3 regions of the Cellvibrio polysaccharolyticus genome follow, and region 1 is predicted to be linked to each of the others. Evidence: predicted binding sites of a transcription regulator. Region 1 holds the regulator's gene; each other region holds the start of a gene.

Region 1 (6,796 bases):
CGATTGACCGGTGGCAAGCTGTACATCGCCGGTGATGTTCCGGCGGGTGCCGGTTTGAGCAGCTCGGCGTCGCTGGAGATGGCGGTAATTCGCGCACTGACCGCAATGAGCGGTGAGACGATTGACCCCACTCAGGCCGCCCTGCTGGGACAGGCCGCTGAAAACCATTTTGTAGGCTGTAACTGCGGCATTATGGATCAGCTGATTTCTGCCTGCGGTGAAGAAAACCATGCGCTGTTGATTGATTGCCATGACTTATCAACCCGTGCGGTCTCCATTCCGCAAGACTGGGAAATTCTGATTGTTCACAGCGGCGTAAAACGCGGCCTGGTGGATAGCGAATACAATCAGCGCCGGCAGCAATGCGAAGCAGCCGCGGCGACTTTTGGCGCTACCAGTTTGCGTGACGTGTCTTTAACGCAGTTGCTGGAAAAACAAGCGGATATGGACCCCCTGGCATTTCGCCGCGCTCGCCATGTGCTGACCGAAAACGCCCGCACTCTGAAAGCGGCTGAAGCCCTGGCCGCTGCGGATATCGCTGCGCTGATGCCGGTAATGGCTGAATCCCATGCTTCCATGCGTGATGATTTCAACATCACGGTGCCTGCCATTGATACGCTGGTAGACATTCTCACCCGCGCCGGCAATGGCAAGGCGGGTGCCCGTATGACCGGTGGTGGCTTCGGCGGTTGTGTGGTGGCGATTGCTCCTGCGGTAGTCATTCCTGCATTGATGCAGGCGGTAAACACTGATTATCAACGGCTCACCGGTTGCGAACCTACCTTGATTCGCGCCAAAGCCAGCGGCGGTGCTTTTCAGTAAGCAGAACCCGGGCCATTATTCATGGCAATTTCAGGTTGCGGGAAGCATATGGCGTGCACAATCCGGGTTTGACGTTAGAGCAGTTGTTCCAAAACCGTCGAGTCATGGATGACTCGTCGGAGCTGCATGGATGCATTTATGTGTTTTTGGAACAACTGCTCTAACGTCAAACGGACAGAAGTGCACCGGGTCTTTCATCTAAAAAGGTGACGGTTGTGGGGCTTAAACTCTTTCCTGAGCAGGTCTGATGATTCCTGCATTGGCTTTCCTTGTTCCAGGTCAACAATCCTTCTGTCTTTCCGGTTAAAATACTCGCCTTTTTAATGCCCGATTCGTTGTATGGTGCAGATCCTATCTGACCCAGGAGCTACCCTATGAAGCCGGTTGAAACCGAAATTATCACCCTGCTAACCCGGGATTTGCAGCCCACTCATCTCGAAGTGATCAACGAAAGCCATATGCACAGTGTGCCACCCGGCTCCGAAAGCCACTTTAAAGTCGTGCTGGTTTCCGAGCTCTTTGAAGGAAAGCGTCAGGTGGCGCGCCACCAGGCTATTTATGCCGCGTTGCGCCCGGTGTTTGAAAATGGGCTGCACGCGCTGGCGTTGCACACCCACAGCCCTGCTGAGTGGCAACAATCAGGCGTTGTGCCTGATTCGCCATCCTGCATGGGTGGCAGCAAGCATGATCAGGCACGGCATCAGTGATTAAAAACGCACCCACCATCAGGCTGACAGGCATGGTGGGCACATTAATTGTTTAAATTTCGAACAGCATCTATATAATGCTCACCCGTTAAACTGACCGGATCAAGATTGCCATTATGAGTTCTACTGTTGTTGCCGCACTCTACAAATTTGTCGCACTGCCTGACTATCAGGACATTGCCCCTGTATTGAAAGCCCACTGCGATGCTATTGGCCTCAAAGGGACGCTGTTGCTGGCGCACGAAGGTATTAATGGCACGGTAGCGGGTACGCGTGAAGCGATTGATGCGCTGGTGGCCTGGTTCGCGAAGGACGCCCGTTTTGACCATATGAGCTTTAAAGAGTCTTTTTTTGAAGGCACGCCTTTCTATCGTATGAAGGTAAAGCTCAAGAAAGAAATCGTCACCATGGGTGTAGAAGACATTGATCCGCGCCAGATCGTTGGCACCTATGTAAAACCGCAAGACTGGAATGCCCTGATCAGCGACCCGGAAGTGGTGGTGGTTGATACGCGCAATTCCTACGAGTATTCCATTGGTACTTTTGAGCGGGCGATTGATCCGGTTACCGAGACTTTTCGCGAATTTCCGGCTTACGTGGCTGAAAATCTCGACCCTGCCAGGCATAAAAAAGTGGCTATGTTTTGCACCGGTGGTATTCGCTGCGAGAAGTCGACGGCCTATCTCAAACAACAAGGTTTTGAAGAGGTTTACCACCTTGAAGGCGGCATTCTGAAATACCTCGAAGAGGTGCCGGAAGAAGAAAGCTTGTGGCGCGGTCAGTGTTTCGTTTTTGATAACCGCGTGGCAGTCAATCACAGCCTGCAAAAAGGTGATTACGATCAGTGCCACGGTTGTCGCCACCCGATTACTGAAGATGACAAACTGGCCGCTGAATATGTACCGGGGGTCAGCTGCCCGAAATGTTTCGACAAGCTGACACCGGATCAAAAATTGCGTTTTAAAGAGCGTCAGAAGCAAATTGAGTTGGCAAAACAGCGCAATGAAGTGCATATTGGCGCTTTGCCGCCGGAGCGTCAGCAACGGGCAGAAAAACAGTCAGCCACAGGCTGATATTCACATAATTACAGCCCCGCTATCCTTAACAGTAGTGAATGGCGGGGTGTTACATCATTCGAGCAGGTTGTATGAACTTTGATGACTGGGTTGCGGATGTTGCAGCAGGTACTGCGACACATAGTAGTGGTTTTGTGCTCAGGGTAGAGGGTAATCCCGCTGATCCGAGTGCGGTTGAGCCAGGCAAGTTTCCCACGGATTTAAACTTTATTGATCAGGCTCGGCTGTTGCGTTGCGGGCTGGAATTTTTGGCCAAAGCCTCAAAAACCAACGGTTATTCCTCCGGCTACAGCACCCGCGCTGATGATCCGAAAATGGCTGCTATCCGCGAGCGGGAAGCCCAGGCAAAACGTTTTGCCGAGCGTGAAGACAAGCCGCAACGCAGCGTGTTGTCATTGAAAAAGAAAGCCCCCGCCAATTCTGACAGCACTTCGTAAATAAAAAAGGCATCCAGGGATGCCTTTTTTATTTTATAACAAACCGCGTAACTGCAAATCTGTGCGGTGGTGATCCAGTTGGCGGAACATTTGTTCAAACCGCTGCCTGGCAATTTCTGTCAGGGTCATGCTGTCTTCATTGGCGGACGCCGGGATACCTATCAAACGATTCAGTTCTTCCGATACCTGGCCAATGGTATGAAAGATTTGATCGCTGGTTTCCTTGCTGCGAAATAACCGCCCCTGCATGGTCAACGTCAGATACTGATCGCACTCGTTTAACCACTCCCGGCGTTGCTCCAGAAAATTGCGAATATTGCGAATGCCGCCGCGATGCGCGGTATTCAGTCGCTCATCGTGGTAATGCTGCAAACTCTTCCGCGCATTCAACAGAAAATCAATACTGGTATTTCGGCAGTACTGGCTGTCGAGATAGGTCGGGAATTTTATATTGTGGGTTTTCATCGCCTGCTCGCGTAAACAGCTTTCATCACATGCCAGAGCGGTAGCGGACAGACAGAATAGTGCCAATAACGTCATTATTTTTTTCATGGGGGCGCCAGTCAATTATTAGAGTTTATGGAAGTATCCAACACCTGGAGTGTGATATAGATCACTTCGTAACTGACGTCAATAGCGTGTTATGAAAAAGGTCTCGATAATAACTTTTAGAGATATAAGGGGAATTTTTATTCGGATAATCTATTAATGTGTGGCGAGACGCCACACATTAATAGAAACGGGCAGGTTACAACGGCATCGGGTTTTTGGTGATGGCAACGCTGACAATATAGATAAACACCAGCAGTGCAGCAACCCAGGCAGATTTACGCACGGCAGGGGAGCGATGTTTAAACGCTACGACACCGAGGCCAATGTAAACCACCAGGGCGATCATTTTGCTCAGCAGCCAGGGATGTTCTGACGGTTTGAAGCCCAGGTAAACCGCAACGGTTACACCGGTGATCAATAAAAAGGTGTCGATTACGTGAGGCAGAATTTTTACCAGTTTCTTTTGCAGGCAGGCCGAGCCTCGCCACATCCAGATTCCGCGGACAAAAAAGCTGATAAAAGTGAGTAATGCCAGTGTCATATGCAGGTGTTTCAGCATCAGGTACATCGGGTCTTCTCCATTGCGTGGCTATTTGTAAGTCTTATAAATGTTGGCAGCTCTGCGGCTGTTAAACGCGTGCCGCCGGGGTGAAGCCGGCGGTGAATATTTTTCAAAGGATTGGTTGCGCTGGCGGGGCCTTAATGTACCGGTTTGTCGCCCGGTGTCAGGGCTTTGCCAATCAACGTTAGCATTGCTTCGTCAAAAGGCAATTGCAGGGCTGCTTTATGGCCGTTTTCCGACATCTTGTTCCAGGTTTTGCGAATGATGTCGATCAGCTTGTCTTCAGCGTGTTTGTTGGCGAAATCGGCCAGATAAAACTCCAGAAAAACCAGGCAGGCAATATCTTCCAGCGTCTGGGCGTCATTATCGCGTTTGAGATTTCTCTTTAGCAGCAGGTCAGCCACGCGAGTAATGTCGTCTTCGGCGTAGCCGTGCTCGCTCATTAATTTTCCGGTGATTTCGCCATGCAGGCGTGCCAGATCAGTGCGCCAGCGTTTGTAGCCCTGGCGATCCATCGGGTAATCGCTGCGGGGAATTTTCCAGCGGCCAATATGTTGCGCGCGCACAGCAATTTGCAGCAGTTCGTCAGCGTCCGGACGGAAGGCGGCGAGTTGTGCGCTCATGCGCTGGCCGTAAAGCCATTCATTGGCTACCGGTTTGCCCTCTACCAGGGTGGTATTGGGGTCTTCATGATTGAGTTTATCAATGGCGGAAAAGACAAGCTGCAAGCGTTGGTCAGTGTTTACCACGGGTCAATGATTCTCGGTTGAAAGCGTAGTCAGGGCTGGCAAATCCAGAATAGTAATTTCTTTTTTATCCACGGCGAGAACGCCCTGTTTTTGCAAGCGTGAAAAAATCCGGCTGACCGTTTCAATGGTCAAACCTAAAAAGTTACCCATATCGGTACGGGACATGGGCAGGTGAAATTGTGTTGCCGACAATTGGCGGCGGCTGTTACGACTGGAAATGCTCAGCAGCAGGGCGGCGATACGGGTTTCTGCACTGCTTTTACTGAGCAGAGCAATGATGTGCTGATCCTGGGTAATTTCACGGCTCAGCAATTGGAAAAAGTGTCGCTGCAAGCTGGGAATTTGCAGGCTCAGGTCTTCCATGCGGCTGAAAGGGATTTCACAAACAGAAGACGTTTCCAGCGCGATAACCGAGTTGGTGTAGCGGTTATCGGCAATACCGTCCATGCCCACCACTTCGCCCGGCAGATAAAAGCCGGTGATTTGTTCGCTGCCGCTATCACTCAGCGTGAGGGCTTTTACCGCACCGGATCGAATTGCAAACACTGATTGGAACGTGTCGTTGGCGCGGTAGAGATATTCGCCTTTTTGTAGCGGCCGGCCGCGCTGGATAATGTCATTGAGGCGATCAATGTCATCCACATGAAAAGTAATGGGCAGGCAGATCGTGTTCAGGCGGCAGTTACCGCAGGATACCCGCTTGTCATGAGGGCAGGTGGCGTTGTTTTTGGCGGGAGTACTGGTCATGGCTAAACCTGTGACAAACCAAAAAGGCTTGCTTTGAGTGAGACTACTGAGGGGAATTGTTGCAGCTTTACAATCGGGGGTAAATAGTTGATTAGGATCAATTAACCGCTGGTATGGCTGTTTGCTGCGATTCACCACCTGTTCTGTGTAAAACAGGTGGTGAAGAGTGAGATGTTTACTGAGGGTGGTCGCTGTCCAGTTGCGCGGTCAGCCATGCAATGACGTCGGCATAGTTGTCGGGCAAATGGTTTTGCAGGGCAGACAACGAGGTTTTCAGGCCGGCGCTGTTGCCGCAAAAATTGATGTGGCCCACTTTGCGCCCCGGGCGCACTTCCTTGCCATACCAGATTTGCTCGGCGCCTTGTACGGCCAGCCAGGCGGTTTGTTGTTCGGTGCCGACCAGGTTAACCATCACATTGGTGCCTTTGATCACCGGCGAGCCCAGTGGCAAACCGCTGACGCCGCGCAAATGCAACTCAAACTGGTTAATGCTGGCGCCGGCCTGGGTCCAGTGGCCGCTGTTGTGTACGCGGGGTGCCAGCTCGTTGATCATCAGGTGATCGCCGGTGCGGAAACACTCCATGGCCATCACACCCACATAATTCAGCTTGTTGAGCAGGGCAGAAAGCATGTGTTCTGCCTGTGCCTGCAAGTGAGCAAGGCGGTTCAGGGGGGCAACAGAGCCGAGCAAAATACCGTTAACGTGCAGATTCAGCGTCAATGGATAGAAAACACAGTTACCTTGCGCATCACGGGCGCCAACCAGAGACACTTCTTCATCAAAAGCGATGGCCTGTTCGGCAATCGCCTGACCATACCAGTCGCTCGGGATGGTGTCCTGTTGCGGTTGACGCAGCCAGTGTTGTCCGCGGCCATCGTAGCCACCGGTGCGGCGTTTTAACAGTACGCGCTCACCCAGACGGGTGTGCAATGCTGCTTCGGTGGTGTTTGCTTCCACCGCTTGCCAGGGAGCCGTTGCCAGGTGCAGTTCATCAATCAGGGATTTTTGGGTTTTGCGGTCGGCCAGTAACCCGAAAACATCGCGGTTGACGAAACGGGCGTGTGCGGCCAGTGCGTCAGTCGCAATCGAGGCGGGCCATTGTTCGCGCTCGGCAGTGACCAGATCGTCCGGTTGCAGCGCCGG
Region 2 (6,796 bases), 1.9 Mb from region 1:
GTGGGAAGCCCGAACATCCGGGTTCTCCCGTGACTGCACCGTGATGATGATTGGCGTCTGCACATCTTTCAGTTCACTGCGTTTAACGGTTACCCGCACAGGAACCGTAAGGATATCACCTTCTGCCACTTCACTTGGGCGATAGCCCTTGAGTTCGAAGCTATAACTTCCGGTAACCGCCACATCAAAGACATGGCCATGACGGTCCATGTTGTTGATTTTGATGGTGTAGACGTTCTGGATTTCATCACCGGCGACGCGATACATGCGCACGCCCCTGTCTCTCAGTACCTCCATACCCACCGGCACACGGGTGGAGATGGTGTAAACAAAGACACTGATCATCGCCAGCAAAATAAATGCATAACCCACCAGGCGCGGACGGAAGACGTTGCTTTTGCCGGTTTCGATGGCTTCTTCGGTGGTGAAGCTGATCAGGCCGCGCTCGTAACCCATTTTGTCCATCACGGTATTACAGGCGTCAACGCAGAGGCCGCAATCAATACAATCCGGCTGCAACCCGTCGCGGATATCAATATCCACCGGGCACACCTGAACGCACCAGGAACAGTCGATACAATCGCCCAGTCCTTTTGCCTTGTAGTCTTCATTGGGTTTGCGCGGGCCGCGATTTTCGCCGCGCTTGTAGTTATAAAACACGGTCAGGGTGTCGCGGTCGTACATCACTGACTGGAAGCGGGCATAAGGGCACATGTATTTACACACCTGCTCGCGCAGGAAGCCGGCGTTCATGTAAGTCGCCCCGGCAAAAAAGACCACCCAGAATGCCGGTGCCAGATCGGACTGGAAGGTCACCAGGTCATAAATCAGGCCGCGAATCGGGAAAAAGTAACCCACGAAGGTCAGCGCGGTAATCAGCGAAATCGCCAGCCAGATGGTGTGCGTGCCGGTCTTGCGCAGGATTTTTTCTGCATTCCAGGGGCCGGCATCAAGCTTCATACGCTTGTTCCGATCGCCCTGACAAAAGTGTTCCGCCCAGATAAACATCTGCGTCCATACGGTTTGCGGACAGGTAAAACCACACCACACACGCCCCACCAGCACGGTGACAGTAAAGAGCGCAAAAGCGGCGATAATCAGCAAAAACGCCAGCAACATGCCGTCATGCGGCCAGAAGGTCAACGAAAGGATATGAAACTTGCGCTCGGGCAAATCAAACAACATGGCGGGCCGGCCATCGATGACCAACCAGGGCATCAACAAATAGCCCAGCAAGAGAGGAATACCGGTGTAACGTCGCAAGCGTTGGTAAAAGCCGGTGATGCGACGGGTATAGATTTTGTCGGCAGCTTCGTAGAGGTTTACGTAGCGAATTTCGTTGGCGGGGTCCTGATGCTGGACGGTGTTTTTTGAAGATGTCTCTGGTTTATCGCTCAAGGGAAAAACCTCGCAGGAAGAGAGATAACAGCTGAAAAAAAAGGGAAAAGAAAAAATGTTTTCTTTTCCCTCTCTTATCTTTTTAACACTTGCTCCTACGGAACCTGCCTCGAATCGTGCAGGCCGCGGTCAAGAATGACGATCACTGAAAGATGCATTTTACATGCATTAAATGGTAATTTTCCAGCGATTTTCAAGGCCTGCGGCCAGCAAATATCAATTCCTCAGCGAATTCCTGTAATGCACTGCAGCGTTATTCCGCATCCTCAAGGGACAGGCTGTAAACATAAGCAGCCAACAGATGGATACGCTCCTCTTTCAGCAGTTCCTGCTGTGCAGGCATCATGCCGTTACGGCCCTGACGGATGGTTTGACGGATTTCGTGTGGCTCACCGCCGTATAACCAGATGTTGTCAGTCAGATTAGGCGCGCCCAGTAACTGATTACCTTTACCGTCTACGCCGTGGCAAACCGCACAGTTGGTAACAAACAATTGCTCACCCGCCGTACTTTTAACATCATCATGCTCGCTACCGGACAGCGACAGTACATATTCAGTGACGTTGGTAATGCCGGTTTCACCCAAAATGGCAGACCAGGCGGGCATTGCTGCCTGACGACCATGAAGAATGGTCTCCTTGATCTTTTCCGGGGTACCGCCCCACAGCCAATCGTCATCTGTCAGGTTAGGGAAACCGAAGTTACCACCACCGTCAGCACCGTGGCACACCGCACAGTTGTTGGCGAACAGACGCAAGCCCATTCTCATCGCTGCCGGATCACGCGCCAGTTGTTCAATAGGCGTGTTGGCATAGATACCAAACTGTTCTGCGTAACGGGCATCTGCCTGCTGTTGATGGCCACGCAATTCTTTTACCGACGTCCAGCCGGAAACACCTTTCCAGTCACCCAGACCCGGGAAAACAATCAGATAGCCAATGGCAAAGATGAAAGTGCCGATAAACAGGTAGAACCACCAGCGAGGCAGCGGGTTATCGTACTCTTCAATACCGTCGTAAGAGTGACCGGTAGTCCGGTTCTCTTCCTGATCCTGATCGCTAACAGCAACTTTACTGTTGGCCAGCAGAACCCATAACAACAACGCAAGGTTGGTCAGGGTTAAACCGATAATCCAAAAATTCCAAAATATACCCATGCTTATTTCCGCCCTGCTTCATCATCATCGGGATGATGTTGATCATTCTGTTTGTGTTGCTCTTCATCATCGTCGGCAAAAGGAAGGTTGGCGTCGTCACGAAAGCGACCCTTCCTTTTAGGCGCGAACGCCCACCAGCAAACTCCGATGAAGGCAATCGTTACCAAAACTGTGGAGATGGCGCCAAGCGTTCCCTGGTCCATAATCAACGTTTCTCTTTAAGCAGTATTCCAAGTTGCTGCAGGTAAGCAACCAGCGCATCCATCTCGGTAACACCTTCAACAGCTGCTCGGGCACCGTCGATATCATCATCGGTATAAGGCACACCGACACGGCGCAGGGCACGCATTTTGGCAGCGGTGTGCTTGCCATCCAACTTGTTGTCATACAACCATGGGAAGGCAGGCATGTTCGATTCCGGTACCACGATACGCGGGTTGAACAAGTGCACCTTGTGCCAGTCATCTGAATAACGACCACCTACACGGGCCAAATCCGGACCGGTACGCTTGGAGCCCCACAGGAAGGGATGCTCATAAACAGATTCACCGGCAACTGAATAGTGACCGTAACGCTCAACCTCGGCACGCAATGGACGAACCATTTGCGTGTGACATACGTGACAACCTTCGCGAATATAGATATCACGGCCTTCAAGGATCAACGCCGGCAGCGGCATCAGGCCTTCAACGGGCGTGGTTGTTTCTTTCAAAAAGAACTGCGGTACGATCTGAACCAGACCACCGAAGCTGATGGCAACAATCACCAGCACAGTCATCAGACCAATATTTTTTTCTACTACATCATGACCTTTCATCGAATTTCCCCTTAAGCCGCCTGTGGAGCCGGAGCCACATTGGTATCCAATGCGACAGCATCAGGAGCCTTGGCTGTACGGTAGGTGTTATATCCCATCAGCAACATACCCGCGAGGAAGAACGCCCCGCCCAGGAAGCGGACAAAGTAGCCCGGGTAGCTGGCATCAACGGCCTCAACAAAGCTGTAAGTCAGGGTGCCGTCAGCATTAAATGCACGCCACATCAAACCTTGCATAATGCCGTTTACCCACATGGAAGCGATGTACAAAACAGTACCGATGGTAGCCAGCCAGAAGTGGATATTTACCCACGCCACGCTATACATGTGCTTGCGTCCGTAAAGGATTGGCAACAGGTGATACACCGCACCGATACTGATCATAGCTACCCAGCCGAGCGCACCGGCGTGTACGTGAGCAATGGTCCAGTCAGTGTTGTGTGACAAGGCGTTAACGGTTTTGATGGACATCATCGGGCCTTCAAAGGTCGACATACCGTAGAACGACAGGGAAACCACCAGGAAGCGCAGTGTCGGGTCGGTACGCAGTTTGTGCCAGGCACCGGACAGCGTCATAACACCGTTGATCATACCGCCCCAGCTTGGCGCCAGCAGAATCAGGGACATCACCATACCGAGGCTTTGAGTCCAATCCGGCAGTGCGGAGTAATGCAAGTGGTGAGCACCAGCCCAGATGTACAGGGAGATCAGCGCCCAGAAGTGAACGATAGAGAGCTGGTAAGAATAAACCGGACGACCCGCTTGCTTGGGTACGAAGTAATACATCATGCCGAGGAAGCCGGCAGTCAGGAAGAAACCTACCGCATTGTGGCCATACCACCATTGCACCATTGCATCGGCAGCACCGGCGTAAGCAGAATAGGACTTGGTCAAGCTAACCGGCGTAAAGGCACTGTTAACGATATGCAACACCGCAATCGTCAGAATAAAACCACCGTAAAACCAGTTAGCGACGTAGATGTGGTCGGTGCTGCGCTTGACGATAGTGCCGAAGAAAACCACTGCGTAGGAAATCCAGACAACCGCAATCAGAATATCAATTGGCCACTCCAGCTCCGCGTATTCCTTGGCGCTGGTGTAACCCAGGGGCAAAGTAATAATGGCCAGAATAATAACCAGTTGCCATCCCCAGAAGGTGAACGGCACCAGCCAGCCACCGAAAAGATTGGCCTGACAGGTACGCTGCACAACGTAGTAAGAGGTACCAAACAACGCACAACCACCAAACGCGAAAATTACCGCATTGGTGTGCAGAGGACGCAAGCGACCGAAGTGAGTGTAAGGTTGGAAAATATCATTCAACTCAGGCCAGAACAGCTGAGCGGCGATAAGCACTCCGATAGCCATACCGACCACACCCCAGACGATGGTCATAATGGCGAATTGGCGTACTATCTTGTAGTTATAGACCGGACGGTCATTGGCGGCAGCCACATTACTACTCATAGGACATTCCTAGCGACAATTTAAAAACTGAAAACGAATCGAACCGATTCGGGCATAGCCGAGATCGGATCTCCGCAGTTGCCTATGGCATGACTGTGGCATCTTCCGCCAAAATCCGACCGTCGGCTTTGATATTGATCAATTTACCTAAAAACAGATCAATATCAGAAACTTGCAGACTGTCTTCACAATGCCATAAGCGATGCGCCTGCCCATTAAACTGAATGAGCAAACGACCACAGGCGCCCAGGCGCCTGTCCTATAGCATCGGAGTCTTTGCAGCGATCACAGGAGGGTCACTGAAAGCCAAAAGACAATCCCGGGATATAGCTAAACCCGGAAATCATCCAACTTCCGGGCTAAATATCCATATCTGAGAACAATCAGAACAGCGAACGGCCTTTGTTGGCAGCAATACGCATACGCAGCGCATTGAGCTTGATAAAGCCTTCGGCATCTTTCTGGTTGTAGGCACCAGCATCATCTTCAAAGGTGGCGACTTTTTCGTCGAACAGGCTGTCAGCAGAGCGACGACCCACAACGTGTACAGCACCTTTATAGAGTTTGACGCGTACTTCACCGTTTACAAACTGCTGTGACTCGTCGATAGCCGTTTGCAGCATTTTGCGCTCCGGGCTCCACCAGTAACCGTTGTAAATCATTTCGGCGTAGCGTGGCATCAAGCTGTCTTTCAAATGCGCCACTTCGCGGTCCAGAGTAATAGACTCAATCGCGCGGTGTGCCTTCAGCAAAATGGTACCGCCGGGGGTTTCGTAGCAACCGCGAGACTTCATGCCCACGTAACGGTTTTCCACGATATCCAGACGACCTACACCATTCGCACCACCCAGCTCGTTCAAACGCGCCAGAATGGTAGCCGGTGACAAACGTTCGCCATTGATAGCAACCGCATCGCCTTTTTCATAGGTCAGGTCGATGTAGGTAGCCACGTCCGGTGCAGCTTCCGGAGAAACACTCCAGCGCCACATATCATCTTCAGCTTCGGTCCATGGGTTTTCCAGCACGCCGCCCTCGTAAGAGATGTGCAGCAAGTTGGCATCCATAGAATAAGGGGATTTTTTCTTTTTGTTGAAATCCACCGGAATATTGTGCTTCTCACAGTACGTCATCAGGGTTTCGCGGGAAGTCAGATCCCACTCACGCCATGGCGCAATCACTTTAATTCCTGGTTTAAGCGCATAAGCTCCCAGTTCGAAACGAACCTGATCATTGCCTTTGCCGGTAGCACCATGAGAAATGGCGTCGGCACCAACTTCGTTGGCAATTTCAATCAGACGTTTGGCGATCAGAGGGCGCGCAATGGAGGTACCGAGCAAGTACTCACCTTCATAGATGGTATTGGCACGGAACATAGGGAATACGAAATCGCGAACAAATTCTTCACGCAGATCGTCGATGTAGATTTGTTTAACACCCAAAGCCTGAGCCTTGGCACGGGCTGGCTCCACTTCCTCACCCTGACCAATATCAGCGGTAAATGTAACAACTTCGCAATCGTAATTTTCCTGCAACCATTTAACGATTACGGAGGTGTCCAGGCCACCCGAATAGGCCAGAACCACTTTTTTGATGGATGACATAGGGAGCTCCCACGAGAATTCTGTTTGTAAATACGGCGTAAACCACGGGTGAATCAGCGCGCAGGATTGTACTCGTAAAAATAACAAATTCCCACACACTCGTTAAGGATTCGTTGTTTTTTCCTGTTTAAACAGGCATATGGTAAACCTTCTCATTTAACCAGCCACGAGGCGGCATCTTTTATAACCATGCCAATGCGGCATAAGCTGCCCTGGTAAAATCCGCTATCAATGTTACAAATAAAGCCGTGGATCGCCACCTGCCATCCGCAACTTTTCTTCAGCCCACACCTGCAACTGTTGCAGCAATATTAGCCGGGCCTCGTCAGACACTTGCAACCGCGACTGCGCCAGCCGC
Region 3 (6,796 bases), 620 kb from region 1:
CGCGGCTACGACGCCGACGTACGGGTAATTCGTGCGGCGGAAGAAAATATTGTCAGTGCCGAGCTGGATCATTGGCTGCGGGTTTCCCGCAAAGAGCTGGCCGAATTTAAAAAGCCCACTCATACCGCGCTGGAATTTGGCCTGGTGATCTCCAACCCGCCCTACGGCGAGCGATTGGGTGAAGTGGAATCGTTGAAAATTCTATACGCGCACCTCGGTGAACGTTTGCGCAATGAGTTTCAGGGATGGCAGGCCGCGGTGTTTACCGGCAACCCGGAGCTCGGCAAACAAATGGGTTTGCGTTCGGATAAAAAGTACAAATTTTTCAACGGCACCATCGCCAGCGAGTTGCTGTTGTTCTCCATCGATAGCGTTGCGTTTGTGCAAAGCCGCGTCGCTCAGGACGCACGCTTTGGGGCGGACGTTGAAGAACGGCAAAAAGCCGAAGAACAAATTGCCGTGGAAAACCGCGAGCAACAGGCAGCGGATTTATCCAACGGTGCGCGCATGCTGGTGAACCGTCTGCAAAAAAACTTCAAGCAGCTGGACAAATGGGCGCGCAAAAATGACATCCGCTGTTACCGTTTGTACGATGCGGATATGCCGGAATACGCGGCAGCCATTGATATCTATCGCGGCATGGCCGAGCGCGGTCGCGAAGAGCAACTTTATGTACATGTACAGGAATACGCTGCGCCGAAATCTGTAGATGAAGACCGCGCTGCCCAGCGCTTTGCCGAGATTGAGGCGGCGGTTCCTTTTGCGTTGGAGGTGCCTGCGTCCCGTATCAGCTACAAGCAGCGTCGTCGCAATAAAGGCACGTCCCAATATGAAAAAGTCAGTGAGCGCCCGCAAGGCGATTTGATTACCGTGGTGGAAGGTTCCTCCCGTTTGCAAATCAACTTGTGGCAGTACCTGGACACCGGTTTGTTTCTCGATCATCGTCCGGTGCGGGATTTGATCGCCAGTAAAGCCCGCGATCAACGCTTTCTGAATTTGTTTTGTTATACCGCTACCGCCAGCGTGCGCGCCGCGATGGCCGGTGCAAAATTTACCGTCAGTGTGGATATGTCCAACACCTATTTGAATTGGGCACGGCGCAATTTTGCGCTTAACGGTCTGAGCGAAGCTCGCAACCGGCTTGAGCAGGCTGACTGTTTGCGCTGGCTGGAAGAGAATACTCAGCAGTTTGATCTGATTTTGCTCGACCCGCCGAGCTTTTCCAACTCAAAACGTATGGAAGATGTGCTGGATATTCAGCGTGATCACGTGGCTTTAATTCATAACGCCATGCGCGCCTTATCAGAAGGTGGCACCCTGATATTTTCCAACAACCTGCGTAGCTTCAAGCTGGATAACGATGCCTTGTCGGCTTATGAAATAAAAGATATTACGGCGCAAACGATTGACCAGGATTTTCAGCGCAACACAAAAATTCACCAGTGCTGGTTGATTACCCACTGATTGGCGCGCTACAGCTGCCCCGCTGAAAACCGGGTATTCATTCAGCTGGCATTCAGTCGCTACTGTCACAATGCAGCAACCACCCGATATTGTGGTTGCTGCTTTCTCTCAGGAAAAAACAGTAATGACAAGTTTCCAGGGTTATAAGATGCTCGAAGGGTGGTTGGCGAAGCCGGAATTATTTATGACGGAGCAAGTCTGAAATTTACCAGATTTTAAACTATCATTTTTTTGTCAGACTGTTTTTTAATCGATGTTGTTGTTCTCGCAATTATTATTTTCTCAAGAGTTATTTTGTGCTGTATCGGAATGTTCGCTCAGGCGGTAAATAGTGTTTGGGTAATTGCATGTGACGCTGTGTAATTTTTTACAGCAAATTACAAATTACCCGCCACCTGACCATTATAGTGACGGCTTTCCCGCTTCGGGAATTACCGTTAATCGGTTGGTATTGATCAAGGACTTTTCTATGAAGCCTGTAATTTTTTTCTGTATTGCCTTCTTTGCTTCCTCACTGGCTATTGCCTCGCCACTGCCAGACAAGCCCCATATCTACATTGAGGGCTCTGCAGAAATAGAAGTTATTCCCAACCAGATGACCATCAGCCTCGGGCTGAGTGCCGAAAATGAGGACGTTGGTGCGGCCAAGCAGGACGTTGACAAACGCTCTACCAGCCTGCTGGCAACACTGAAATCGCTCGCTATTGAGTCCCGCGATATTGCCACCACCGCCTTGCAGGTTACCCCGGTGTACGATTACGTAGAAGGCAAACAGGTGCCGCGTGGCAGCCGGGTTTATCGCCAGGTGGAGGTGACCTTGCGCAACCTGGAAAATTACGGTCCGCTGATGCAAGCGCTGGTGGATGCCGAGCTGTCCAACACCGTTGATACGCGCCTGGCCGTTACCGATGAAAAAGCCGTTAGCGATGAAGCGCTGGTGAAAGCACTGGAAGATGCCCGTGCAAGAGCAACCAATCTGGTAACGTCACAAGGTAAAAAACTGGGTGATGTTTATTCCATTTCCGAATTCGATCTGCGCCGGGAAGAGACTTATTTTCTGACCCCCAATCGCGAAGTGTATGGCAATGCCGCCAGTGTGAGTGCGACGGCTGACCGGTTGATGAAATCCGGAGAGCCTTTCGAGCCGGGCGTGATTCGTGCAAAAGCCAAAGTGTATGTTGTTTATTTGATCAAATGATTTTTCCGGCCGGTTAATCCCGGCCGCTTTTTCCGCATTAGAACAAACGATAATCCCGCTGATCCAGTAAATCCATTCCGCATTCCAGCTCGCTGATCCAATCCAGAAATTGATGCACCATCTTTTCCCCGCAAAATGCACGTCCGTGTTGCGGAACGATCATCCCCGGATTTAATTGCCGGATCATATTTGCCCACAAACGACACACTTTATTGCCTCCCATGTAGCGCTTGTGAAAGCCCAGCATGGAAGGAATGTGCGCAGCAAAATCCGTTACCGGTTCGGCATCATCCACCAGCGAAGCGCCCATATCGCCGGAAAATAAAATATTGCTGACCGGGTCGTAGAAGTGCAGGTTTCCAACCGAATGTAAAAAATGCGCGGGCAAGGCTTTGATGGACGTTTTCCCCAGTGGAATTTCCTGCCCGGCATCGGGCACCGCAATCATGCGGTCGGTGGTGTTTTGTCCTTGTAATTGACTGAGGTAACCCGCCGATAAGTGCGGTAAAAAACGCGCCCAGAGTTTCGAGCAAACCACCCGGCAACCGGTGTGCAAAAACCATTTATCGAGCGAGGCGATGATATCCGGGTCCTGGTGAGAGGCGAACACGTAGGTTAATTTTTTAAGCGGAATATAATCGCTAACGGCCAGCGCCAACGGCATATAGGTGAGGTCGCCGCCCGGGTCGAGCAGGGCGTGTTGGTCGTGATCAATAATCAGAAATTGGTTGGCCTGAACACCATCACCACTGACCAGCTGATCAAAACAGAGTACTTTGTGTGTGCCATTATCAAACAGCGTGCGAGCCTTGCTTGCCATTATCTATTTCCTGAACAGATTGTATTCAGGTGTCTTTATAGGGGGTTGCTGGCAGAGGTGTGCTGATTTATATCAACCGGGTGTCAGTTGCAAGGCAAAAAACGGGCAGGGAATATTGCTGCAGAAAAAGCGCTCCGTGGTTTCCGGGGAATCCACGGAGTGAGCGATTTACGCCTTGGCGCGGGATTTGTACTCGCCAGTGCGGGTATCGATAGAAATCAGATCGCCGATTTCTACGAAAGCAGATACTTGCAACTCGGTACCGTTGTTCAGACGTGCAGTCTTCATAACTTTACCGGAAGTGTCACCGCGAACAGCCGGTTCGGTGTAGGAAATTTCACGAACGATGGTGTTTGGCGGAGTGATGGAGATAACGCGACCATCGTAGAATACCGCTTCACAAACGTCTTGCATGCCGTCTTCAATGTAAGGAAGCAGGTCGCCCAGGTCTTCTTTATTGAGTTCGTACTGCTCGTAATCACTATCCACGAACACGTACGACGGATCGCCGTAGTAGGAGTAAGTTACTTCTTTACGGTCGAGAACGATGTCTTCGAATTTATCGTCCGCTTTGTAAACAGTTTCTGTGGCCAGATTGTTCAGCAGGTTTTTCAGCTTCATTTTAACAATCGCCGAGTTACGGCCGGATTTGCTAAAGTCTGCCTTCTGAATCACCCAAGGTGAGCCGTCGATGCTGATCACATGACCAGCGCGCAGTTCTTGTGCTGTCTTCATGGTAGTTCCCAAATGAGGAGGTTAAAATCGGCGGCTACTATATCGTTTTTTCACAAAATTGCACCAGTTTTGCAGCTACATTCCCCAAAGAATTGAGCTCTGTGGCGTGTTTTCGGACGGTATCCATCCATTGCTCGCGTTTTTCCAGGCAGTTGGCCCAACTGGCGCCGCAATCGCCCCCGATATTCCATTGCTGCCACAGTTCGCGAAGTGCTGCGCCAAATGCTGCATCGGCGTGAATAAGTTGCCTGGTCATGAAGGCGTCGAGCTTTACCAGATGTGCTTCTTCCTGTTGCGGGTAGATGTGCCACACCAGCGGTTTTTCCGCCCAGATGCCACGCACCAGCGAATCTTCACCGCGCACAAAATTGATATCGCAGCACCAGAGCAAATGGTCGTAGTCGGTCTGGGATAAAAACGGAATGGCCAGCAGCGTCAGCGAGCCCAGCACGATGGGGTTGCCGATGGTCAGCGGCTGCTCAAGAAGCGGTTGTAAGGCCAGCAGCGCTTTGCCCTCAGGCACAATAACCGTGATGGCTTGCCCGGCCTGTTGCCAGGCGCCGAGCAAACTTGCCAGCGCCGGGTTTTCATAACAAAACAGTGATATCAGCAGGTTTTCGCTGGCGTGTTGCGGCAGGCCAATAGCGTGGAGAAATGCCGTTTTTTGCGGATGGAATACCGCCTTGCGATCACCGAGGTTGCTCTCGCGTATCAAACCGCCGGTTTTTGCGTTAAAGCCCGGAAAGAAAAAGGTTTTCTTCATGCCCGAGTCGGGCGCAATAGAAGCCAGCAGGTGGCAGTCGTCTACCCAGTCTTCGGCGCTTAAATACTCCAGATTGATCCACACTGGCGCAGTTGTCTGGCCGCGCATCGCCTGGCGGTAGCCCTCTGGCAGCTCACAGGCAAACGCCTCAATAACTACCTCGGCCGGTTCGATGCCGGTATAGCTTTCCGGCCAGGGTCGTATCTCCACGCTTTCAAAGAAAGGCATTTCTGCCAGTCGCGCCGACGGGCAAATCCGTTCAAAGGCGGCAAGGTCATCAACAAACAAACGGATCTCTCGCCCGTATTCGCAGGCCAGCTGTCTGGCCAGGCGCCAGCAGACGCCGATATCACCATAGTTATCGATAACCTGACAAAAAATGTCCCAGCGGCGGCGGGTTAGTGATGACATAGTTAGCCTTTGATGAATGGCGCGGATGGCCTGCACCCTTTAAATCCGCGCAGTGTAGCAGAGCGGCCCGGTCGCTGACGAAGTGTCAACGGACGCGGGACAGTGGTGTACAATCGGCGTTTTTGCAACCCGTATAACCAGGTGTGATATGGCATCGTTACAGGATCAATTACTGAAAGCCGGTCTGATCGACAAAAAGCAGGCCAAACAAGTGAATAAGGAAAAGCGCAAGCAGGATAACGTCGCCCGGCGTTCAGCCGATGGCCCGGTAGATGAGGTCAAGGTTCAGGCCGAGCTGACTCGCCAGCAAAAAGTTGAGCGCGATCGCGAGTTGAATCGCAAGCGCGACGAAGAGCTGCAACAAAAAGCCGTTGCCGCCCAAATTCGTCAATTGATTGAAAACCACCGTCAGCCCAAAGGCGATGGCGAGCAGGAATTCCATTTTACGGATAGCAAATTCATCAAAAAAATCCGCGTGTCCGGGCTGGTGTTGCAGCAGATCAACCGCGGTCAACTGGTGGTGGCTCGCCTTGGCGATAACTACGAACTGGTACCGAAAGTCGTTGCTGATAAGATTGCCCAGCGTGACGAAAAAGCCATCATCCCGCTGGCAAAACCGGTAGAAACGTCAGTGGACGAGGACGATCCTTATAAGGATTACGTTATTCCAGACGATTTGATGTGGTAAATGCCATGCTGAAAAATCCCATCACGGCAATATTGCGTAGCAAAGCATCCACCGGTATCAAGTGGATTGCCTTCAGTTTGATGGTGGTATTGGTCAGTGCCATGCCATCCATGTTGTACGCTTTGTTTGGCCCGGGTGATGGCAGCTCGATGACCCTGACGCTGATCTTTGCGGTCGGTGCATTGCTCGGGCATATCGGATTCTTAATCGGGTTGTTATTACTGTTGCGCGATGCGTTTTTCAACAAAAAATAAAATTCAGCCGGTGCTGCTTTAACGCGTCACCGGCTGAATTGATATGATTACTCGCCGAGAAAACCACCGGACTGGTGATTCCAGAATTGGGCGTAAAGCCCGCCTTGCTGGAGAAGCTGCTGGTGCGTTCCCTGTTCTACAATCTCACCTTTATCCAGCACAATCAGACGATCCAGTGCGGCAATCGTTGACAGCCGATGCGCAATGGCGATGACGGTTTTGCCTGACATTAACGATGCCAGGTTGCTCTGGATAATGGTTTCCACTTCCGAATCCAGCGCCGAGGTGGCTTCGTCCATAATCAGGATCGGGGCATTCTTGATCAGCACGCGCGCAATCGCGATACGTTGCCGCTGACCGCCGGATAATTTCACGCCGCGTTCTCCCACTTGAGCATCGTAACCGGTGCGGCCCTGGTTATCGCTCAGCCCCATAATAAAGTCGTGAGCCTCTGCCTGTTTGG

Evidence for each region. The regulator FNR, encoded in region 1, switches genes on or off when oxygen is low (the NO sensors DNR and NnrR bind a similar motif). The targets are predictions, from matches to a motif close to TTGATNNNNATCAA.
Region 2: the regulator FNR is predicted to act here: its motif matches at 4,966-4,979, upstream of ccoN (cytochrome-c oxidase, cbb3-type subunit I).
Region 3: the regulator FNR is predicted to act here: its motif matches at 3,545-3,558, upstream of C4F51_RS08660 (oxygen-binding di-iron domain-containing protein).

The regions. Positions count from the first base shown of each region.
Region 1 is NZ_PRDL01000001.1:1,405,584-1,412,379, forward strand. Features, by position in the region: gene galK (galactokinase) at 1-822, shown strand, start outside; gene C4F51_RS05960 (BolA family protein) at 1,197-1,529, shown strand; gene trhO (oxygen-dependent tRNA uridine(34) hydroxylase TrhO) at 1,646-2,602, shown strand; gene C4F51_RS05970 (hypothetical protein) at 2,677-3,042, shown strand; gene C4F51_RS05975 (hypothetical protein) at 3,076-3,594, opposite strand; gene C4F51_RS05980 (SirB2 family protein) at 3,791-4,162, opposite strand; gene C4F51_RS05985 (DUF4202 domain-containing protein) at 4,294-4,905, opposite strand; gene fnr (fumarate/nitrate reduction transcriptional regulator Fnr) at 4,909-5,652, opposite strand; gene purK (5-(carboxyamino)imidazole ribonucleotide synthase) at 5,828-6,796, opposite strand, start outside.
Region 2 is NZ_PRDL01000001.1:3,314,311-3,321,106, forward strand. Features, by position in the region: gene ccoG (cytochrome c oxidase accessory protein CcoG) at 1-1,398, opposite strand, end outside; gene ccoP (cytochrome-c oxidase, cbb3-type subunit III) at 1,652-2,554, opposite strand; gene C4F51_RS14010 (cbb3-type cytochrome oxidase subunit 3) at 2,557-2,757, opposite strand; gene ccoO (cytochrome-c oxidase, cbb3-type subunit II) at 2,760-3,371, opposite strand; gene ccoN (cytochrome-c oxidase, cbb3-type subunit I) at 3,383-4,837, opposite strand; gene C4F51_RS14025 (argininosuccinate synthase) at 5,221-6,438, opposite strand; gene sbcB (exodeoxyribonuclease I) at 6,673-6,796, opposite strand, start outside.
Region 3 is NZ_PRDL01000001.1:2,027,678-2,034,473, forward strand. Features, by position in the region: gene rlmKL (bifunctional 23S rRNA (guanine(2069)-N(7))-methyltransferase RlmK/23S rRNA (guanine(2445)-N(2))-methyltransferase RlmL) at 1-1,464, shown strand, start outside; gene C4F51_RS08655 (SIMPL domain-containing protein) at 1,934-2,662, shown strand; gene C4F51_RS08660 (oxygen-binding di-iron domain-containing protein) at 2,700-3,482, opposite strand; gene efp (elongation factor P) at 3,651-4,217, opposite strand; gene earP (elongation factor P maturation arginine rhamnosyltransferase EarP) at 4,255-5,391, opposite strand; gene C4F51_RS08675 (DUF2058 domain-containing protein) at 5,540-6,079, shown strand; gene C4F51_RS08680 (hypothetical protein) at 6,085-6,333, shown strand; gene C4F51_RS08685 (ABC transporter ATP-binding protein) at 6,381-6,796, opposite strand, start outside.